Regions from separate parts of the Cellulophaga sp. L1A9 genome, predicted to be linked through region 3. Evidence: riboswitches for the same ligand, from Rfam matches in the RefSeq annotation. Region 3 holds a riboswitch; each other region holds the start of a gene.
The links. Region 3 has a riboswitch for S-adenosylmethionine ahead of GQR94_RS19960 (Na+/H+ antiporter NhaC family protein). Riboswitches for the same ligand answer to the same signal wherever they lie in the genome.
Positions count from the first base shown of each region.

Region 1: linked by a shared signal. The riboswitch ahead of GQR94_RS11640 (homocysteine S-methyltransferase family protein) and the one ahead of GQR94_RS19960 (Na+/H+ antiporter NhaC family protein) in region 3 are both predicted to bind S-adenosylmethionine.
Region 2: linked by a shared signal. The riboswitch ahead of GQR94_RS11575 (O-acetylhomoserine aminocarboxypropyltransferase/cysteine synthase family protein) and the one ahead of GQR94_RS19960 (Na+/H+ antiporter NhaC family protein) in region 3 are both predicted to bind S-adenosylmethionine.

Region 1 is NZ_CP047027.1:2,683,721-2,691,275, forward strand. Features, by position in the region: gene GQR94_RS11625 (HEPN domain-containing protein) at 1-178, shown strand, start outside; gene cobA (uroporphyrinogen-III C-methyltransferase) at 181-975, shown strand; gene GQR94_RS11635 (NAD(P)/FAD-dependent oxidoreductase) at 1,052-2,113, shown strand; SAM riboswitch class I at 2,251-2,378, shown strand; gene GQR94_RS11640 (homocysteine S-methyltransferase family protein) at 2,553-3,551, shown strand; gene metH (methionine synthase) at 3,683-6,427, shown strand; gene GQR94_RS11650 (hypothetical protein) at 6,429-6,674, shown strand; gene metF (methylenetetrahydrofolate reductase [NAD(P)H]) at 6,814-7,555, shown strand, end outside.
Region 2 is NZ_CP047027.1:2,666,788-2,674,342, reverse strand. Features, by position in the region: gene thrA (bifunctional aspartate kinase/homoserine dehydrogenase I) at 1-3,344, opposite strand, end outside; gene GQR94_RS11575 (O-acetylhomoserine aminocarboxypropyltransferase/cysteine synthase family protein) at 3,415-4,689, opposite strand; SAM riboswitch class I at 4,825-4,950, opposite strand; gene metK (methionine adenosyltransferase) at 5,106-6,362, opposite strand; gene GQR94_RS11565 (outer membrane beta-barrel protein) at 6,558-7,555, opposite strand, start outside.
Region 3 is NZ_CP047027.1:4,550,599-4,558,153, reverse strand. Features, by position in the region: gene GQR94_RS19965 (NADPH-dependent 2,4-dienoyl-CoA reductase) at 1-2,020, opposite strand, end outside; gene GQR94_RS19960 (Na+/H+ antiporter NhaC family protein) at 2,132-3,433, opposite strand; SAM-I-IV-variant riboswitch at 3,482-3,579, opposite strand; gene GQR94_RS19955 (hypothetical protein) at 3,960-4,862, shown strand; gene GQR94_RS19950 (hypothetical protein) at 4,968-5,747, shown strand; gene GQR94_RS19945 (leucine-rich repeat domain-containing protein) at 5,863-7,194, shown strand; gene GQR94_RS19940 (hypothetical protein) at 7,267-7,470, shown strand; gene GQR94_RS19935 (cytochrome-c peroxidase) at 7,524-7,555, opposite strand, start outside.

The DNA.
Region 1 (7,555 bases), 1.9 Mb from region 3:
TGAAAAATTCGTTGCGAATGGTACCATCGCTTTGAATAAAGGTTTTGAAGAATTTATTCTTCAAATCAATAAAAACGAACCTACAGAAGTATTTGCTAAGGACTACTTAAAGGATACGAAAGTATTTTTAGGAAAGGTTCAAGAGTATAGAAATGCTGAACTAGCAAAAGTAAATTAATCATGATTAAGAATACAAAACATACTAATGCTAGCAACTTGGGTTTGCTTACAGTAATTGGTGCGGGTCCTGGCGATCCGGATTTAATTACGCTGAAGGCTATAAAAGCATTGCAGGCAGCAGATGTTGTTTTGTATGATGCCCTGGTGAATCCTGAATTGTTAGGCTATGCAGAAAATGCAGAGCTCATCTTTGTAGGGAAGCGCAAAGGGTGTTACGCGTATCAACAAGAGCAGATCAATGAGCTTATCGTGCAACGTGGTCAATCACAACATGTCGTTCGTTTAAAAGGAGGAGATCCTTTTATTTTTGGTCGTGGTGCAGAAGAAATGGAATATGCGGCAACCCATGGTTTAAAGGTAGCTATGGTTCCGGGTATATCGTCAGCTGTGGCGGTACCGGCATCTCAAAACATTCCAGTAACGAAAAGAGGAGCTGCAGAAAGTTTTTGGGTCATTACAGGGACTACAAAAGAGCATAAGCTTTCTTCAGATGTAGCTTTGGCAGCCAAATCAAATGCTACCGTAGTGATCTTAATGGGAATGTCAAAATTACCCGCAATAGTAGCTTTGTTTGAGAAAGAAGGAAAGGCAGAAACGCCAATCGCTATCATCCAGAATGGTACAAGAGAAGATGAAAAGATAGGAATAGCAACTATTTCGACTATTCAATCAGAAGTCGATAAACAACAATTAGCAAATCCGGCAATTATAATAATTGGGGCAGTAGTTAACCATAGAAAAGCGCTTTCAAGTGCAATAGAATCGTATAAACAAGTAAGCGAAGTGCATGATTAATTTATTTTACTGTCGTAAATTTGCAGTAGTATTTTAGAGGTATTTCAACACAAGAATTTTTTGAATTAGTAGAGAGATGATAAAAACAGATATTTTAATTATTGGAGCAGGACCTACAGGCTTGTTCACCGTTTTTGAAGCAGGATTATTAAAATTAAAATGCCATTTAATTGATGCATTGCCACAAACAGGCGGGCAGTGTTCAGAGATATATCCAAAGAAACCAATTTACGATATTCCAGCTTTTCCAGAAATTTTAGCAGGAACATTGGTAGATAATCTTATGGAGCAAATTAAACCTTTTGAGGCGGGTTATACGCTAGGTGAACGTGCAGAAACCTTAGATAAGCAAGAAGATGGTTCTTTTATTGTAACCACGAACAAAGGTACGAAGCACCATGCCCCTGTAGTAGTTATTGCGGGTGGTTTAGGTTCTTTTGAACCAAGGAAGCCTTTGATTCCAAATATTATCGACTTTGAAGATAAAGGAGTAAATTACTTTATTAAAGATCCAGAAGTATATCGTGGTAAAAAGGTAGTGATTGCTGGCGGTGGAGATTCTGCTTTAGATTGGGCTATTTTCTTAGCAGATGTTGCATCAGAAGTTTCTTTAGTACACAGAAGAAATGAATTTAGAGGTGCGTTAGATTCAGTAGAAAAAGCATCAGAATTAGCAAAGCTTGGTAAAATTAAATTATTTACAGAAGCTGAGGTTATTGGTGTTGCTGGAGATGGTAAAATTGAATCTGTAATAATCAAACATAACGATAAGGAAAAAGGAGAAACCAATTTAGAGGTAGATAATTTTATTCCATTATTTGGTCTTTCTCCAAAATTAGGTCCTATAGGCGATTGGGGCTTGGAAATTCATAAAAATGCAATCAAAGTAAATAACGCTAAAGATTATCAAACAAATATCCCAGGAGTTTTTGCTATTGGCGATGTAAACACCTACGAAGGTAAATTGAAATTAATTCTTTCAGGATTCCATGAGGCAGCTGTTATGTGTCAATTCGCATATCAAATTGTCAATCCAGGAAAACGTTATGTCATGAAATATACTACTGTTGGTGGTGTAGAAGGATTTGACGGTACTAAAAAAGAAGCCAAAAAAGAAGTGATACAAAGTATCTCTTAAATTTTAAACCTTTTCATATATTAAAAGCCTTCTTACTTTACTGTTAGAAGGCTTTTATTGTTTAGTTTATTTGGTTTTAATTGTGATGTGGTGTTTCTTTGTAATCAATTCAAACAGTTCATTGCAACATTGAAAAATAGTTATCAAGAAAGGTGGAGGGACTAGACCCTATGAAGCCTTGGCAACCCTTTTGAAAGTAGATTTACTTAAAAAGAAGGTGCTAAGTTCTATTCAAAAGTAGATTCATTTTTGAAATAGATAACAAAAGCGAAACATTTCGTCTTAGTTTTTACTTTACTTGATATTTTAATATTAGAGCATTTCATTTGCAAAAAAAAAGGCAAATGACCGTGCTATCCGCTATATCTTTTTTACTTGCGTAAGTAAAAAAGGATGTCGCTGCTATCACTAATGCAGAGCAGTTTTTTAGAAAAGAGAAATGAAGAACATAAAAGAGATACTTAAAGAGAGAATCTTAGTGCTAGATGGAGCTATGGGGACTATGCTTCAGCGTCATAAATTCACAGAAGAAGATTTTAGAGGGGAGCGTTTTAAAGATTGGGAACACCCATTACAGGGTAATAATGATTTGTTGTCATTAACGCAACCAGAAGCAATTGCAGATGTTCACCGCCAATATTTTGCCGCAGGAGCAGATATTGTTGAAACCAATACATTCTCGAGTACAACAATCGCCATGGCAGATTATTATATGGAAGACTTGGTGTATGAATTAAATTATGAATCTGCAAAGATTGCAAAGCAAGTAGCTGATGAGTTTACAGCAAAAGAGCCACATAAGCCTCGTTTTGTAGTAGGCAGTATTGGACCAACAAACAAAACGGCAAGTATGTCTCCAGATGTAAACGATCCAGGATATAGAGCGGTATCATTTGATGAATTAAGAATAGCGTACAAGCAACAGGTTGAGGCTTTGATTGATGGTGGTTCTGATTTACTAATGGTAGAAACCATTTTTGATACCCTAAATGCGAAAGCAGCCCTATTTGCAATTGAAGAAGTGAAAGATGAACGCGGTATTGATATTCCTATCATGGTCAGTGGTACTATTACAGATGCCTCTGGTAGAACTTTATCAGGCCAAACAGCAGAAGCTTTTTTAATTTCTATTTCACATATTCCAATTTTATCAGTAGGCTTTAATTGTGCTTTAGGAGCCAGTCAGCTTGTGCCACATTTAGAAGTGTTATCTGCTAAAACAGGTTTTGCGGTATCTGCACATCCAAATGCAGGTTTGCCGAATGCTTTTGGTGAGTATGATGAAACGCCAGCGCAAATGGCCTCGCAAATAAAAGAATATGTAGAAAAGAACCTAGTAAATATAGTTGGGGGTTGTTGTGGTACCACACCCGAACATATTTCTGCTATTGCTAATGTAGTGAAAGATATAAAACCTAGAATTGTTGCAGGTCAATAATTGATTGTTGTGTTTTTAGCGCTGGATCAAGAATATATAGAGGAAGATAATTTTTAAATAAAAATGAATCAGATTTGTAGCAGTAAAAAGCTATTAAACGGATTTATAAAATATTACAAAGGGTTGTAATTATGATAGAAGAGAGCAAACAACCATCAACTAACAATCGACAACCAAAACGGTACCTGAAGCTTTCAGGTTTAGAGCCTTTAGTGCTTTCGGAAAATACAAATTTTGTAAATGTTGGTGAGCGTACAAACGTAGCAGGTTCAAAAAAATTCCTTCGATTAATTAAAGAGGAGAAATTTGAAGAGGCTTTAAGTGTGGCTCGTGATCAGGTAGATGGTGGTGCGCAGATCATTGATATTAATATGGATGACGGACTTATCGATGGTAAAGAAGCCATGGTTAAGTTTTTAAATTTAGTGATAGCAGAGCCAGATATTTCTAGAGTGCCTATCATGATTGATAGCTCTAAATGGGAGATTATTGAGGCGGGTTTACAAGTAGTACAAGGTAAATGTGTGGTGAACTCCATTAGTCTTAAAGAAGGAGAAGAGCAGTTTAAACATCATGCAAAATTAATTAAGCGGTATGGTGCCGCAGTTATCGTCATGGCTTTTGATGAAACTGGTCAGGCAGATAACTACGAACGCAGATTAGAGATTTCAAAACGTTCTTATGATATTCTGGTAAATGAAGTAAATTTCGCGCCTGAAGATATCATTTTCGATTTAAATATATTTCCCGTAGCCACAGGAATGGATGAGCATAAATTGAATGCTATCGATTTTATAAAGGCTACAAAATGGGTGCGAGAAAACCTGCCTCATTGTAGTGTGAGTGGTGGGGTAAGTAACGTTTCCTTTAGTTTTAGAGGTAACGATCCTGTTCGTGAAGCTATGCACTCGGTGTTTTTATACCATGCGATCCAGGCAGGGATGAATATGGGGATTGTAAATCCTAGTTTATTGGGTGTTTATGATGATATCCCTAAAGATCTATTAGAACGGGTAGAAGATGTTATTCTTAATAAAAGAGATGATGCTACAGAGCGGCTTTTAGATTTTGCAGAAACCGTAGTAGGTACGGCAAAAGAAAGTAAAGTAGATTTATCTTGGAGGGAAGAACCTTTGCAAAATAGAATTACGCGTGCTTTGGTAAAAGGTATTGATCAATATATTCTTGAAGATATAGAAGAAGCTCGTGTAGCTGCCGATAAGCCTATTGAGGTTATTGAAGGAAATTTAATGACAGGAATGAATGTTGTTGGAGATTTATTCGGGAGCGGAAAAATGTTTTTACCACAAGTAGTAAAATCTGCCCGAGTAATGAAAAAAGCAGTGGCTTATTTACTGCCGTATATTGAAGAAGAAAAACTACTAAACCCGCAAGAGGGAGACGATAAAGGAGCTGGAAAAATATTAATGGCCACCGTAAAAGGAGATGTTCATGATATTGGAAAAAATATTGTAAGTGTAGTTCTAGCCTGCAATAATTACGAGATTGTTGATTTGGGGGTTATGGTGCCGCCAGAAAAAATTATCAATGCAGCTATAGAACATGATGTTGATATTATTGGTTTAAGCGGATTGATAACTCCGTCTTTAGATGAAATGGTTTTTCTAGCGAAAGAAATGGAACGCCAAAATTTTAAAGTGCCTTTATTAATTGGTGGAGCAACAACGAGTAAGGCCCATACTGCAGTAAAAATAGATACGCAATATAGCCAAGCAGTGGTTCATGTAAACGATGCTTCTAGAGCAGTTACGGTTGTAGGAGATTTATTGAAGAAAGAAACAGCATCTAATTATAAACAAGATATAAAACTTGATTACGAATCATTCAGAGATAAGTTTTTAAGCAGAACAAAAAAGAAAGAATATAAAACCATAGCTCAGGCCCGTGAAAATAAGTTTCAAATAGCATGGGAGACTGCTAAAATCACAAAGCCTAATCAATTGGGAATTCAGGTTTTTGAAGAAGTAGCGTTAGAGAAATTAGAACCTTTTATAGATTGGTCTCCATTTTTTAGAGGATGGGAACTGCATGGTAAGTACCCAGATATATTAACAGATGATGTGGTAGGTGAACAAGCAGTAGAGCTTTTTGCAGATGCTCAGAAGATGTTGAAAAAAATATTCTCAGAAAAACGCCTAACAGCAAAAGGTATCTTCGGATTATTTCCTGTTAATTCTATCAACGATGATGATATTGAAGTTGTTTCTTCTTCTCCTTCGGAGGAGATGCCCGAAGCGCAGAGGAGGATTTTTAGAACCCTTCGTCAGCAATTAAAACGAAGAGAAGGGGTGCCTGATTATGCTTTGGCCGATTTTATAGCCCCTAAAGATTCAGGAATACAAGATTATATGGGTTGCTTTTGTGTAAGCACAGGTTTTGGAGCTGATGAAATGGCAGATGCCTATAAAGATAACCTAGACGATTATAATTCCATTTTGGTAAAAGCATTAGCAGATCGTTTGGCAGAAGCCTATGCGGAATACTTGCATAAAGAAGTGCGAATAAAACATTGGGGTTATGCCTCAGATGAAACTTTAAGTAACGAAGATTTAATTAATGAAACTTACAAAGGGATTCGTCCTGCTCCTGGGTATCCTGCTTGTCCAGATCACTTAGAGAAATTAACCATTTGGGAATTGCTTGATGTGGAAAATAAAATAGGAGTAAAATTAACGGAGAGTTTAGCTATGTGGCCAGCATCAAGCGTTAGTGGTTATTATTTTGCTAATCCTGAAGCACGTTATTTTGGCCTTGGAAAAATAAAAGAAGACCAAGTGGCAGATTTCGCGAAAAGGAAGGGAATTCCTTTAGAAGATGCTTCACGTTGGTTGGCAACAAATATAGCAGACGATTAGCATGGAAAATTTTATAGAACTTAGCTTAGGTAGTTTTATGATTAGTCATGGGTATGATGAAAATAATACGGAAATAGAAGCACATTGTACGGTTCAAGGTTTTGCCAAAAAGCTGGTGGCGGTAAACAGAATAAAATCGTTAAGCGAGAAATATATCTTGACGGATTATGTAGATGGACGTTGGATCTATTGGGAATATGAAGAAGATTATACTGCGGTAAAAGAAAAATTGTTAAGCTTGAGATAAGCTGCGTTAAGGATAGAAGCGGCATCCTTTTTTGCTTGAAAATGCAAGAAAAGATACAGCGGATAGCCTGTTAAAACGCCCAGATTAAGAATATTAATATTAAAAGTGAAGTCCCCTTTGGGGAGGACAGGAGGGGATTATGAAAGTAACAGACCACATAAAAAATGCCAAAGGAAACACCTTGTTTTCATTCGAAATTGTTCCACCAGTAAAAGGGAATAGTATTCAAGAATTATATGCTAATATTGAGCCTTTGATGGAATTTAATCCTCCATTTATTGATGTGACCACCTCAAGGGAAGAATATATTTATGTGGATAAAGCCGGACTTTACGATAAGAAAATTACACGTATGCGACCGGGTACAGTTGGTATTTGTGCGTCTATAAAACATAAGTTTGATGTAGATACTATTCCGCATGTAATTTGTGGCGGTTTTACCAAAGCAGAAACGGAGTATATGTTAATTGATTGTCATTATTTAGGGATTGATAATGTGATGGCCTTGCGTGGTGATGCCATGAAAGAGGAGAAATATTTTAAGCCTACGGAAGACGGAAATTGCTTTGCTTCAGAACTGGTAAGTCAGATCCAGAACCTAAACCAAGGACGGTACCTTCATGATGATGTGCAGGGAGAAGACAGGTCTAATTTTTGTATTGGTGTTGCAGGATATCCAGAGAAGCATCTAGAGGCTCCATCTTTTAAATCGGATTTAATTAGATTAAAACAAAAGGTAGATGCTGGTGCAGATTATGTAGTAACACAAATGTTTTTTGATAATCAGAAGTACTTTCAATTTGTAGAAGCGGCAAGAGAAATTGGGATCAACGTACCTATTATTCCAGGGATTAAACCAATAGCTGTGAAGCGTCATTTGC
Region 2 (7,555 bases), 1.9 Mb from region 3:
CCACGAGCTGTTACTGCTGCACCTGCTCCCGCGCCTTGGATAACTAACGGGTTCTCACCGTATGATTCCGTATATATTTCTATAATAGAATCTGAACCTTTCACTTGCCCTAAAGCACTTTCTTTAGGTACTGAAACTAATTTTACTTCTAAATTACCTTTTTCTTTTTGTAAATCTCCAGACAAATCACCTACATAACGAAGTACATGGTTTGGTTTCTGATCTTTTTTAATCTTTTCAAAAATGGAATCTAGTGAGCTTAGTTTACTTTTAAATTCATCAACCGTTACATCATGTAATGCTTCCGGAATTAAGTTCTGAATACTAATATCCGAAAACTCATTACTTAAATCTAGTTCTCTAGCTAAGATTAAAAGTTTTCTCCCTACATCATTCCCAGAAAGATCTTCCCGAGCATCTGGCTCTGTAAATCCTTTTTCCATGGCTTCTTTTAAGATGGATGAAAAGGACCTATCTACCTCTGAAAAGGTATTAAATATATAACTCAATGACCCCGAAAACACCCCTTTAATACGCGTAATATTCTCGCCTGATAAATGCAGCAACTTGATGGTATCTATAAGTGGAAGCCCTGCTCCTACATTCGTTTCATACAAATATTGTTTCTGACTTCGTTCTAATTCGGTCCTTAGGTTCTGATAAAAATCAAAACTCAAGGTATTTGCGATTTTGTTTGAAGACACCAAATCAAAACCATTTTCGATCATATTTAAATAAGATGCTACAAAGGTTTTGCTTGCCGTATTATCTACGGCAATTAAATTTTCTAAATGGTGTGCTTTTGCAAAATCGAAAATGGCATCTAATTCAAATGGCTCGCCATTTTTATCTAAATCAGCTTTCCAATTTTCTGTAATTCCGTTTTTATTAAGCACTACTTTTTTAGAATTCGCGACTGCAAAAACCTTTAATTGAATCCCTTTACGCTCCTCTATGTTTTGTGCCGATTTTAATATTTGATCGATTAGTGTTCCTCCAACATTTCCGTGTCCAAATATAGCAAGATTCACTTTTTTACTAATTCCAAAAACTTGACCATGCATTACGTTCAAAGCCTTGTACAAGTCGTTACGTCTTACCACTAAACTTACATTTTTACCGGTAACGGTATTGTTAAATAACAAGGGTACAATTTGGTTTTTAATCAGCTCATTAAAGGGTTTATGAAACGAACTTAAATCTTGTCCAACGATTGAGATTACCGATACATCTTTGGTCACCGTAATCATGTTCACATCTTTCGTTTGAAAATCTGAACTAAATTCATCAATCAACACCTCTTTCGCTTTTTCTGCTTTATCCGCATCAACCACAAAACCAAGACCACGTTCTGAAGATCCTTGCGATATGATGTTCACACTTATATTATTTGCTCCTAAAGTTTTAAATACACGTGCATCTACTCCTACTTTCCCTAACAACCCACGTCCTTCAAAATTAACTAAGGCTACATTTTCAATTACAGAAAGTGATTTTATCCCCTCCTTACTGGTCTTAGCGCTAATTAAAGTCCCTTCATTATCTCCATTAAATGTATTTAATATTCGCAATGGAATATTCTTTTCAATTAAAGGAATAATTGTTTTGGCATGTAATATGGTTGCTCCAAAATTTGCCAGCTCATTGGCTTCCCCATAAGATAGTTCCGCAATACGCTTTGCATCAGCTACATAATCAGGATTTGCGGTATAAATTCCATCTACATGGGTATAATTTTGCAATTCTGCCGCATCTAAAAAGTTTGCAATTAATGCTGCTGAATAGTTACTGCCATTTCTTCCTAAAGTAGTCGTTTCGTTTCCTTTATTCGACCCAATAAACCCAGTAATAACGGGAACTACATTCGCATCTAATTTAGAAATAACCTCTAAAACATTTTCTTTTGACAAGGCCTCATATACCTGAGCATCCCCAAAATTACTATCTGTTTTTATCAATTCACGGGAATCGATAAATTTAGCTTTTATGCCAAGATCATTCAACAATTGAGTTGTTACTTTTCCTGAAATTAATTCACCAAAAGACAACACTTGATCTTTTATTTTCGCACTGTAATCTCCTAATAAAGAGACTCCCTCAAACAGCTTTTCTAAATCTGAAAATTCTTTAGATAGCGCTATATTAAAATCAGATTGTTGATATTCTTTAAAAGCTTCAAAATCTTTTGAATATTCTTTTCCTTTAGACGCTCTCTTAAGTATCGTTTCTAATTGATCAGTAGCTTTACCACGTGCAGATAAAACAATACCAATATTTTCACCTCTATTGACTTTAGTCGCTACAAGCTCTAAAACTCGGTCTAAACCATCTCCATTCGCCAAAGACTTACCTCCGAATTTTAATATCTTGATCCGTTTATTTTGTCCATTTTGATCAAATATTCCTTTTAGCAATTGTTCCATTTGTTGAAACTCAATTAAAAAAGCATCATGCCCATGTAGTGACCGTATCTCACCATAGGTAACATTACTGTTTACCTGCGCCAATTGCTTAAAAGTGTCTCTATTTTCTTTTGCTGTAAAAAATAAATCAGAATCAACGCCTATAATATGAATGTTCGTTGCACTTTTTTCAATCGTTGAAAAAGCATCTTTATTATCTCTAGTAATATCTATAGTTTTCAAGAGCTGATTCATCAACTTATACGCAGACAATTGAAAACGCTCTTGCAGTTTTGCACCATGATGTGTTAACCAACTTTCTACATTAAACACATGTAATTCTTCATTCGTGCTTCGCTTAAACCGCTCTTTAAAAGATTCTGGCGTTCTATAACATAACATAGCATGCATACGGGCATCATGTACAGGCTGACTAGAATTCAATAAAAATTGCTCTTGAATTTGACAATTAGCAATCAGCCAATCTGTAGATTTCCAATCTGATGCTACAGGAATTAAATTCTCCGTTAGATTAGGCTCTAAAGCGATCATTTCCCAGGCAATACCGCCACCCATAGAACCTCCAATAAGGGCAAAAAGACGATTCACTTCTAGTTTTTTAAGTCCTATCAGAAATAGCTTTGCGATATCTTGGGCTACAAAATCTTTATAGTTTTCAACCACAAAACCATCATGACCATTCCCTGGCACATTGAATACTAAAATGGTGTATTTCTGTGTATCGATACATTTTCCATCCCCAATTAATGCAGACCACCAACCATTTTCGCCTGCCACATCAGAGCTACCCGTTAAGGCATGATTTACCAAAATAATTGGTGCAGTGTGTAATTCAGGTCCAAATAGCTGGTAGGATAAATTAATATCTTGAGTAGTACCGCCGTGATTGGTATAATTAGGTATCGTTAAATGCTGTAGCATAGTATATTTTTAATCAATCAAGCCTAAAAAGGCCAAATAAAATGTGTAATTAAAGTAAGCTCTGCGAAAATTAAAGCGATTCAAAAGCCTGAACTAAATCTGCTTTTAAATCTTCAATATCTTCCAAACCAACAGACAAACGTACTAGGTCTTGCGGTACTCCCGCTGCTTCTTGTTGCGCTGCTGTTAATTGTTGGTGGGTTGTACTTGCTGGATGAATAATTAATGATTTTGTATCCCCAATATTAGCTAATAACGAGAATATTTTAGTGGCATCAGTTACTTTCTGAGCCGCTTCAAAACCTCCTTTAATTCCGAAGGTAACTAAGCCGCTTTGTCCTTTAGGTAAATATTCTTTTGCTAAACTATAGTACTTACTACTTTTTAATCCAGGATAGTTTACCCAAGCAACTTCTTCTCTACCTTCTAACCACGTAGCTAACGCTAATGCATTTGCACTATGTTGTTTGATACGTACTGGTAAGGTTTCTAGTCCTTGAATAATTTGAAATGCATTAAACGGACTCAAAGCACCACCAAAATCACGTAAGCCTTCTAAAATTAGCTTAAACGTAAATGCAGCTGCTCCTAAAGCTTCGCTATAGACCAACCCATGATACCCTGCAGAAGGTTCTGTAAATTCAGGGAATTTTCCATTCGTCCAATCAAAGGTACCTGCATCCACAATAGCGCCTCCTAAAGAAGTTCCATGGCCTCCAATATATTTTGTCAAGGAATGAATCACAAGATCTGCACCGTGTTCAATAGGATTTAATAATACGGGAGAAGCTACGGTATTATCTACAATAAAAGGCACTTGTGCCGCTTTAGCATGTTTTGAAATTGCTTTCAAATCTAAAACATCCAATTTTGGATTTCCTAGAGATTCTACAAAAAAAACTCGTGTATTATCTTGTACTGCCTTACCAAAATTATCCGGATCAGATGCATCTACAAAGGTGGTTGTAATCCCTAATCTAGGTAAGGTTACATTCAATAAATTAAACGTCCCCCCATATAAACTGCTCGAAGCAACAATATGATCACCTGCTTTTAATAAAGTTAACAAACCTGTTGAAATTGCTGCGGTACCTGAAGCAAAAACTACTGCCCCCACTCCACCTTCTACAGCTGCTAATCTATCTTGTAGAATTTGATTGGTAGGATTATTTAAACGCGTATAGATAAACCCTAATTCCCCTAAAGAAAATAATTTTGCAGCATGATCTGTATCTCTAAAAACATAAGATGATGTTTGATAGATAGGCACTGCTCTTGTTCCTCCAGTTTGTGTAGTATCATGCCCTGCATGTAAAGCGTTTGTTGCTAATTTTTGTGTACTCATGATCTTTTTGTTTTTTAAATTTGTTATAAAATAAAAAGCCAAACTCTAGTAGCAGACGTATACGACTGGCATAGATAAAAATCAAAAAGTTATTAAGAAGAAATATTCAATTGCTAAGAATAGCAATTAATTTTTTCGTTATCTGCCGCCAATGCATAAAGCAATTTTTGGTAGAATTTAGCACCTTCATTGTTCTAGAAAAAGAACAAAGGGTTGCTAAGGTTTCAAAGGGTCTATTCCCTCCACCTTTCTTGATAACTATTCAATACGTGTTTGAACTTGTGCGGTGCAAATATAACGTCGGAACTTTTTAAATTCCTAATTATTCACCAATAATTATAAAATGTCACTTTTTTGTTAAGTTTCTAGCGATCTAATGTCACTACTAATATTGACCGCTAGAAACTTTCAAAAATTTATATTCCAAATGCTGCTTTTACTTCATCAAGCATGTCTAATTTCTCCCAAGTAAATAACTCCACTTCTTTCTCAACTCTACCGTTGTAAGGTGATTCAAAAGTTTTTGTTACTGTTATTGGTTCTTTCCCCATGTGACCATAGGCTGCTGTTTCTAAATAAATAGGGTTACGTAATTTTAAACGGGCTTCTATTGCGAACGGACGCATGTCAAACAATTCTGCTACTTTTTTAGCTATTTGACCATCGTTCAAATTCACTTTTGAAGTTCCATAAGTATCTACATAAATAGAGGTCGGCTCCACTACTCCAATAGCATAACTAACTTGAACTAAAATTTCATCAGCCACTCCTGCAGCTACTAAATTTTTAGCAGCATGACGCGCAGCATACGCCGCACTTCTATCTACTTTACTTGGATCTTTACCACTAAAAGCGCCACCACCATGAGCACCTTTACCACCATAAGTATCTACAATAATCTTACGACCTGTTAAACCCGTATCTCCATGAGGGCCACCGATAACAAATTTTCCTGTTGGATTTATATGGTACGTAATTGCATCATCAAACAAAGCCTGAATATGTACTGGCAATTGTTCTTTTACTTTAGGAATTAAAATAGAAATAATATCTGTTTTAATTTTTGCTAACATTTTTTCATCATCAGCATCAAATGCATCGTGTTGAGTAGATACTACAATAGTGTCTATACGTTGCGGCACATTTTCATCACTATACTCTATAGTTACTTGTGCTTTTGCATCTGGTCTTAAATATGAAATCTCTTTACCTTCTCTTCTTAAGTCTGCTAAGATCTGTAATATTTTATGCGAAATATCTAAAGCCAAAGGCATATAGTTTTCCGTTTCTTTGGTCGCATACCCAAACATCATCCCTTGGTCTCCTGCACCTTGCTCTTCTTTAGAACCACGATCTACACCTTGACTAATATCTTGAGATTGCTCATGAATTAAAGAAATAACACCACAAGAATCTCCACTAAATTGATATTCTCCTTTAGTATATCCAATCTTATTAATAACATCTCTTGCTATTTGCTGAACATCTAAATAGGTATCACTCTTAACTTCCCCAGCCAATACAACCTGACCTGTAGTTACTAATGTTTCGCATGCTACTTTGCTTTCTGGATCAAAAGCCAAAAAATTATCTAAAAGCGCATCACTTATTTGGTCTGCTACTTTATCTGGGTGCCCTTCACTAACAGATTCTGATGTGAATAAATAAGCCATAAATGGTTTTATTTTCTAGAATAGACTTGACAGAAAGGTTAAAAGAAGTTTATGAACCGAAAAGAAATTTCAGTCACAACTGCTTTAGCATTTTTTACGAGGTTGCAATCAGTCAAATCCGTCCTCAATTAATAATAGCGCAAAAGTAAAATAAAAGATGGGATCTGAAAAATGGTTTAACAACAAATTGCAATTTTACAGATCATACTTAATTTTAAACATTACATATCGTGGTTGTACCACATACGAGGAGGTTCTATAAAACAGCTCATTAAAGCTATCTTGATTTAACTCTGTATTATTAAGTAAATTGGTTACTTCTACACTATACTCCCACTTACTATCTTTTTTTTGGTAGGATATACTGGTATCTAAATTTCCATATTCATTATTAATTGAGTCCGCCTTATCACGATAATGGTAGTAATCTAGATCCGCAAGAAAAATAAAACTTTTTAAGAAAGCTGCATCAACTTTAAGAAAAGGTGTATCTGTATAATACGTAGATGAATTTCCTCCGTTATCATAATTATTAACCGCATAATTATACCCTACCTCAACATTAGGCGCATCTTTAAAACTCGTAGCTAATGAAGCTCTATAACTCTGTGTTAGCGACTCAGAAACACTAGGACTATCATTGACAATATTATTTAAATTGGAATAAGAAAGCGACCCTCTTGAACTTACCTTTATTTTTCCAAATGTTCTTTGAAAATTGGCAGAACCAGATAATACTTCATCTTCCAAATTAGAATTAATGGTTGAACTCACCTGATTAATTCCGATAATAGAACTATTATTTTTAAATGCATCTACACGCTTACTATAATTAATATTAGCAAAAATGTTTTGCATATTGAACATACTAAAACTGAAGAAATTAAGTGATAAATTATGAAACAACGCACTTTCTAAATCACGATTTCCTTGATACATGGAGTTGTAATTACTAAAAATATACGCTCTAGAAAATTTATCTATATCTGAAAACTGACGATTTACAGTATAATTAAAACGAATGCTTTCTGATTGCTTTAATTGAAGATTTACAAAAAGATCTGGAACAACATTGAATAAATCATCTGTAACCGAAGTAGCCAATTGTGTGTTCTTAGCCTTATAGTCATGCACTTTAAAACCAGGGTTAAACGTAAATTTCCCTACAATTAATTTATAATGAAACCCAAAGA
Region 3 (7,555 bases):
TAGCGGCTAATCTACTGGCTTGATTTATTGCTCGTTTTGCATCTAATTCTGCAGCAACATCAGCACCTCCAATAACATGTACTTTTATTCCCTTTGCTTCTAATGGTGCCAACAAGTTGGCAAATGGTAGTTGACCAGCACAAATGACTACGGAATCTACTGCCAATACTTTTTGTTCTTTGTGTTGCATATAATGTAAGCCTTCATCGTCAATTTTAGTGTATTGCACCTCATTGATAAACGCAACCTTTTTCTTTTTTAATGTAGAACGATGAATCCAGCCTGTAGTTTTGCCTAATTTGGCACCAAACTTACCTGGACTTCGCTTGAACATAAAGATTTCTCTTGCTGAAGGGTGAACTTCTGCAGGTACACCTTCAATTCCACTTCGAGCCTTCATTGTTTTATCAATTCCCCATTCTTTTAACCATGCATCAATATTTAGTGAAGTACTTTCTCCTTCATGGGCTAAATATTCGGACACATCAAAACCAATTCCTCCTGCGCCTATAACAGCGACACGTTTGCCAACTGGTTTTTTTAACTTCAAAACATCAATATAGTTTAAGACTTTAGGGTGGTCTATACCTTCTATTTTTAGGGCTCGTGGTTTGATTCCTGTAGCCAAAATAACCTCATCAAAATTGCCCTGATCTAAATCTTCAGGGTTTACGCGTGTGTTTAGTTTTAGGGTGACTTTATGTAATGCTATCTGCTTGCTGAAATAACGGATGGTTTCATAAAATTCTTCTTTTCCTGGTATTTGTTTCGCCATATTAAATTGGCCCCCTATTTCTTTGTCGGCATCAAAAAGGGTAACATCATGCCCTCGCTGTGCTGCAATAGTTGCCGCAGCCAAACCTGCAGGACCAGCACCTACCACAGCAAGCTTTTTCTTTTTCAAGGTCGGAAGATAGTTTAGTTCTGTTTCATGACAGGCTCTAGGATTTACCAAGCAACTCGCAACTTTTTGCGCAAAAACATGGTCTAAACAGGCTTGATTGCAGCCAATACAGGTATTTATTTCATCAGATTTATTATTTTCTGCTTTAAGTACCCATTCTGGATCAGCTAGAAATGGGCGCGCCATCGAAATCATATCCGCATGGCCTTCTGCCAATACTTTTTCAGCAGTTTCAGGCATATTTATTCTATTAGAGGTTACTAACGGAATAGAAAGCTCTTCTTTCATTTTTTGGGTAACCCAAGTAAATGCCGCTCTTGGTACTGATGTTGCAATTGTTGGTATGCGCGATTCATGCCAACCAATTCCTGTATTTATGATTGTTGCTCCTGCTTTTTCAATTGCTTTACCTAAGGTTACAACTTCTTGCCAAGTGCTCCCTTTTTCTACTAAATCTAACATCGATAAACGGTAGATAATGATAAACTCGCGTCCTACAGCTTCCCGTGTTTGTTGTACTAATGTTATCGGTAAACGCATTCTATTCTCATAGCTTCCCCCATAATCATCGGTACGTTTATTTGTTCTTTCTGCAATAAATTCATTAATTAAATAGCCTTCGGAACCCATAATTTCTACCCCATCGTAGCCTGCTAATTTGGCCAGTTTTGCAGAATTCACAAAATCACGAATCGTACGTTTAATTCCAGAAGATTTTAATTTAAAAGGTTTGAAAGGCGTAATGGGCGATTTTAGTGCTGACGGTGCCACAGCAAACGGATGGTAGCCATAACGTCCAGAGTGTAATATTTGCATGCATATTTTACCACCTTCATTGTGCACAGCATCTGTAATTATTTTATGGTGTTTAGCGTGTTTTTTCGTACTCATTCTTGCAGAGAAAGGTGCGGTCCAACCTTGTATGTTAGGCGCAATTCCGCCAGAAATAATTAATCCAACACCTCCTTTTGCACGCGCTGCATAATAGGCTGCTATTTTTTCCACTCCATTTTTCTCTTCCTCTAAGCCAGTATGCATGGATCCCATTAAAATTCGGTTTTTTAAGCTCGTAAAGCCTAAATCTAAAGGTTCGAAAAGATGTGGATACTTGGTCATTTTTTGAGTATTAGCGGTTTTTACTATGCATGCATAACAAAGGGTAAGATACGGTTTTTTTTGTGTAGTGATCACAACCAATCTTCAAAGCGTAGCGGAAGCCCATCATCACTATCTTTTCTGTAAAGGTCTAAAGCTTATAAAAGCTATGGTATAGATAAATAGCAATAATAAGTACCAGGTATTAGCTACCAAATCTAAATAATCTATTCTTCCTTTTGAAAAACTAAGGATCATCAATACTTGCGCACCATACGGCAACAAGCCTTGCACAATGCAAGCAAATATATCTAAAATAGAAGCTGTTTTTTTGTTATCTAAAGCATACTCGTCATTTATAGTTTTTGCAATAGGCCCAGCAATAATAATAGATACGGTATTATTGGCAATAGCCATATTTATAGTACTCACTAAGCTTGCGATTCCTAATTGGGCTGATTTTTTGTTTTTAATTCTTTTTTTAATGTTGACTAATATAAAATCGATACCGCCATTTTTTTCAACCAATGCCGCTAATCCTCCGGTGAGCAAAGACAATAAGAAGATTTCGGTCATATTTGTAAAACCAACGTACGCAATTTTTGTAGAAGCGATCAATGTAAAATCGCCATAAAGAACTCCTAAAAGTCCCGCGAAAATAGTACCTAGTAGTAAGGTTACAAATACATTCACACCAACAATAGAAAGAATAATTACGAGCAAGTAGGGAACAATTTTCACAATAGAATAACTATAGGCAACGGTTTCTGTTTCGTCAGATTTTAACCCCAATCCCTGAAAAACTAAAATAGCAATTGTAAATAGCGCTGCAGGGACGGCAATTTTAATATTCTGTTTAAACTTATCACTCATTTTGCAGCCTAGTGATTGTGTTGCGGCTATGGTAGTATCTGATATAACTGATAAGTTGTCACCAAACATACTACCTCCTAATAATGCGCCGCATAAAATAGCTAAATCTGCACCACTTTTATCAGCAAAACCTACCACAATGGGCGCTAATGCCACAATAGCACCTACAGAAGTTCCCGTAGAAACCGATAGGAAGCTGGCAATAATAAAGATGCCTACATAAATATATTGAATCGCAATATAATCCAAACCAAGATTTACGATGGCAGCCACACTTCCTGTTTCATTAGTTATCGCTGCGAATGCACCCGCCAATAAATAGATAAGGCACATGGTTAATATTTTATCATCACCGCAGCCTTTTAATAAAGTATTTATTTTTGATTGCATCGTTTGTTTAAATAGTAAAAATGCAACGATAATACCTACAATAACGGCTATAGGAGCAGGTAAGGCATAGAAATCATTTTGATAGATTCCAACACCTAAAAACGTAAAAACGAATACGAATAGGGGGATTAGTGCTGAAAATTTTGGAATACGTTCTTTTTTATGTGCCATCTTATTGTATACTTTAAAAAAGGAAATAGCAGCAAATAAATAGAAATATGAATTAACATTTGTTCCAAATAATTGGCTTATCTATTTAGCACCTTGCTCGTTATTGCAGGTTGCTATCTCCTTTTTTGAGATTCTTGATAATTATTTTAAGGCGGCAAAAATAAGCTTTAATGCGATAGACAATTCTTAAAATACGTTAATTTGTATATAAAATTTTTATAGGTTGGGTAGCTTTCTATAAATCAGAAGGAGCTTTTTTTGAAAGTGGATTTCTAGACCAATTTCCCGACCTATTTTTTGTGTTGTATTTTAAAATAAGTTGCATGTAATGACCTTTAATGAAAAGTAGCAATTAGGAGACGAGAAAATGGGTAGCGCACCTGAATAAAAGCAAGTTGTATTCCTTATCTATTCATAGATTTTTAAGTCAATTTGCGCTCCTTGAAATTCTGTAATTGTGTTACCTTTGTAGTTGTGTTAGTAATTTTTACTAAACCAACAAATAAGGTACATACAAGCTTAAGAAATGAAAAGTACCCCTTTAAAAATAGTACTAAAAAAATCTAGTATTGGTTTCGCTTTTATAGGTCTCATGCTATTGGGGTGTACGGCTACCAAACAGACTAAACAGGGAAAAAATTCTTCAGGTTCTCATCAAAATACGACAAGAACTTCAGAACAGAAATATGGTTTTGATGACCATACCAATATTAACCTGAAACTTGAACTAGAAACATCAGTTCCACTTCATCCATTAGATTCCATAATACACAAAGGCACTATTACTAAAGCGAACGAAATTTTGCCGGAGGCTGTTCTAATTCCAGAATTTACAAGGCCTAATATTTTAGAAATTAAAAGTCCAGTTGCAGAAAAAATTGTAGAGAATTATCTAACCAGCCAGAATAAGGAGCCTGGAGGACATTGCCTTTCTGTAAGCAAACACCGTTTTGAACAAGCATACAAAGAAGTTCATGGTCATTTGCCTTATCAAGATTTACCAGACCATATGGCCTCAAAACGCTACACATCTAAACAGGTATTTGATTTGCTTTACGTTTCCGCTTCTGATACAAAACCGGAGTGGCGAAGCCTTCCAGAAGAATATAGAGGTAAAGGCAACGCTGGTGCTATTGCTTATGCTGGTATGGGAACATTGGTAGATACTTCAGGAATCTGGAGTGGCCAATTAAGACCTGGAGCACTCGTGCAAGTTTGGCGTTATAAGGAAGACTATGAACTAGTAGTAAAAGGCGTAGACGTTAAAAAACTAGACCCTTATGGACATTCGTTTGTTTTTATAAGTTATGTACGGGATGATAAAAATGAAATTGTCGGACTTAAAATTGCCGATCAAGGTTTTCAAAGCTACCGACCTTTAGTACCCCAGGATTATGAAGTTTGGTGGGCCGTGAACCTTAGTATTTAAAGGGCATTACGGAGTAAAGCAAAAGTTTAACATTTTCAATGTAATTTCCTCTTAAATAATACGTTACTAAAACATCGCCTAACTCTTAATACACTAAAAAAATTCATGCTATTTTTCTCTTTACTCCTTTCTTTTGGTCTTACAAGCGATTTACCGCCCAAAGCAGAAAATGTGGAAGCCTATAGCTTTACTGTTGAAAAGCCCTTTCCAATAGCGAGAAATAGGAGTTTTAAGGAGAGTTTAGCCTTTGAGTTTAAAACAGATTCAGATAGTATTGCTGTTTCTTATGCCAGCTCTAAAGTAGATGCGGGTAAGCTTCGTTTGCGTTTAAAAGAAGAACTTCGTTTAGGTACTATTTCTCTTGAGACAATTAAAATAGCTTTTGCCAATCAGTTAGTAGATCAGATCATACCGCACTGGTACGGAACTCCTTGGAGTTTTGGAGGTCATACCGCAATACCTAACCAAGGTAAAATTGCATGTGGCTATTTTATATCTACCACCTTACGCGATATGGGTATAAATATCAATCGGTATACATTGGCTCAAAAATCTCCTATTGATGAGGCTAAAATGATTAGTTGTGGAGCTATAATTCACAACGTTGATCAAGATACACCAGAAAAAGCGTTTGCAGAGATTGATGGATTAACGGAAGAAGGCCTCTATTTTATAGGTTTTGATGAAGGGCATGTTGGCTATCTGTTAAAGCGTGACGGCAAATTATTTCTAATCCATTCCAACTATCTTTCTCCAGTATCTGTTTGTATGGAAACACTAGAAGAATCGAGAGTTTTCAAGCGATTTTCTAAATTTCATTTGGTCCCTATTTCTCATAACGATGCTCTTTTGCAACGTTGGTTAGACAAGGGAGCGGTATTGTAATCATTCGCATCAAATAAAAGACTTCGATTTATTTGAGCTACCGATAAATCTAAGCATAATACCAAAATTTAATTCCTTAAATTCGTACTATATCCTATAGCATTTACCAAACTACATGGCCTACGAAAAGGAAAAGAAAGATGTTCTAGATTTATCCAATCAAAACCTCAAAGAAGTACCGAAAAGTATTCTGAAGAATCTTAAATTAAGAGAACTTAATCTAAGTGATAATCAACTCACAGAGTTGCCAGATTTTATTACGGAACTGAAATATTTAGAAGTTTTACATCTTCGCGGCAACAATTTTACTAGTGTTCCTGAATTCTTGCTTCAATTTAGGTATTTAAAAACACTCTCGCTCTCAGAAAATCAGTTAGAAATTATTCCTGAATCTTTCAGTGCATTAACAAACTTAAAAGAATTGGGTTTTGGTGCTAACCCTTTAGTTGAATTCCCGCAGTGGATTGATAAACTCTATGCGTTAAGAGATTTAGCAATCTTTAGTCTTAAATTAAAGAAGGTACCAGAAGTAGTTACGCGTATCAAATACTTAGAAGTACTGTCTTTAGATGGTAATCAGTTAGAAAGCCTACCGGCAAATTTTGCTAATTTGAGGTATTTAAAGGAGCTATGGGCAGCGGACAATTGCTTCGAGTATTTACCTGAAAATTTTGGTAAACTCCATCAATTAGAGAAAATCAATTTTGGAAATGGTCAATTAAAATACCTGCCGGAATCTTTTGGTGAGCTAAGAAGATTGGAGTGGTTAAGTGTTGATGGCAATAACCTGCAAGAACTACCAAGTACAATTGGTTTGCTGCATAGCTTAACTTTTCTAGACCTTAGTTATAATAAGATAAGCAGCTTCCCAAGTTCGTTTTTTAGATTAAATAGGGAAAGTTTGGAAATTTGGTTCAATGGCAATTTATACACGGAAGAAACTAAAGTACTCCTCAAGAACGCTTTTCCGGGTATTGATGAGGATGAATTGGAAGAAGAAGATCCTGAATCAGAAGAATATAAGCACCTAGAAGATATATTTGAATCTCCACCGAATAATTCAATGGCTTCAGAATTAGGTACTGCTGGTTCTGAGACGAATAGCGGCTGTAGTACGTTAGCACTGTTTATTGGAGGAATAATTTTTTTAGGTGGAATAGTGTTTTATACCGTAGTGCTACGTAAAAAAGATCCTATCATAGAAGCTCATAATAAAGCTGTAGAAGCCTATAATGAGGTGGTGACTAGCTATGAGTTGCAACGAGATCATATCCTTAAAAATAACAAGACAATTTTGGTGTATACCAATGATCTAAACTTATTAGAAGCACATATTAGTCCTAATATAGAGGTGTATACAAACCCGTATGCTCCTTCATACACTAACATACAATCTAAAACAGAGGCACTTATAGAACTATTGAACGACAAGAGTTTAGGGTACTAGGTGGTGTTAGATAACGGTAGGGTACAACTAATTCAAGGATATTTCTATGACTCAGTATTCCCACCAGAAACTATGAAAAAATACCGTCTTTTGGCAGATTATAAAATGTCAGCTAGGGAAAAAGAATATAAGAAAAAGCGCATGGCTAAGCATCCTTATATGGAATCTATTAACAAAACGGATACGATATATAATACGGAAGGAGCGGTACTAAGCCATGAGGAACTCGTCAATAGAAAAATGAATTCAGGGATTAATAGGTTAATGGCACCGTAAATAGACTTAGATAATGAGGAATACTATTTTTATTTTTCGCCGTATGATAATAATTATTCCAAAAACGGACTGGCATATTTCTCGT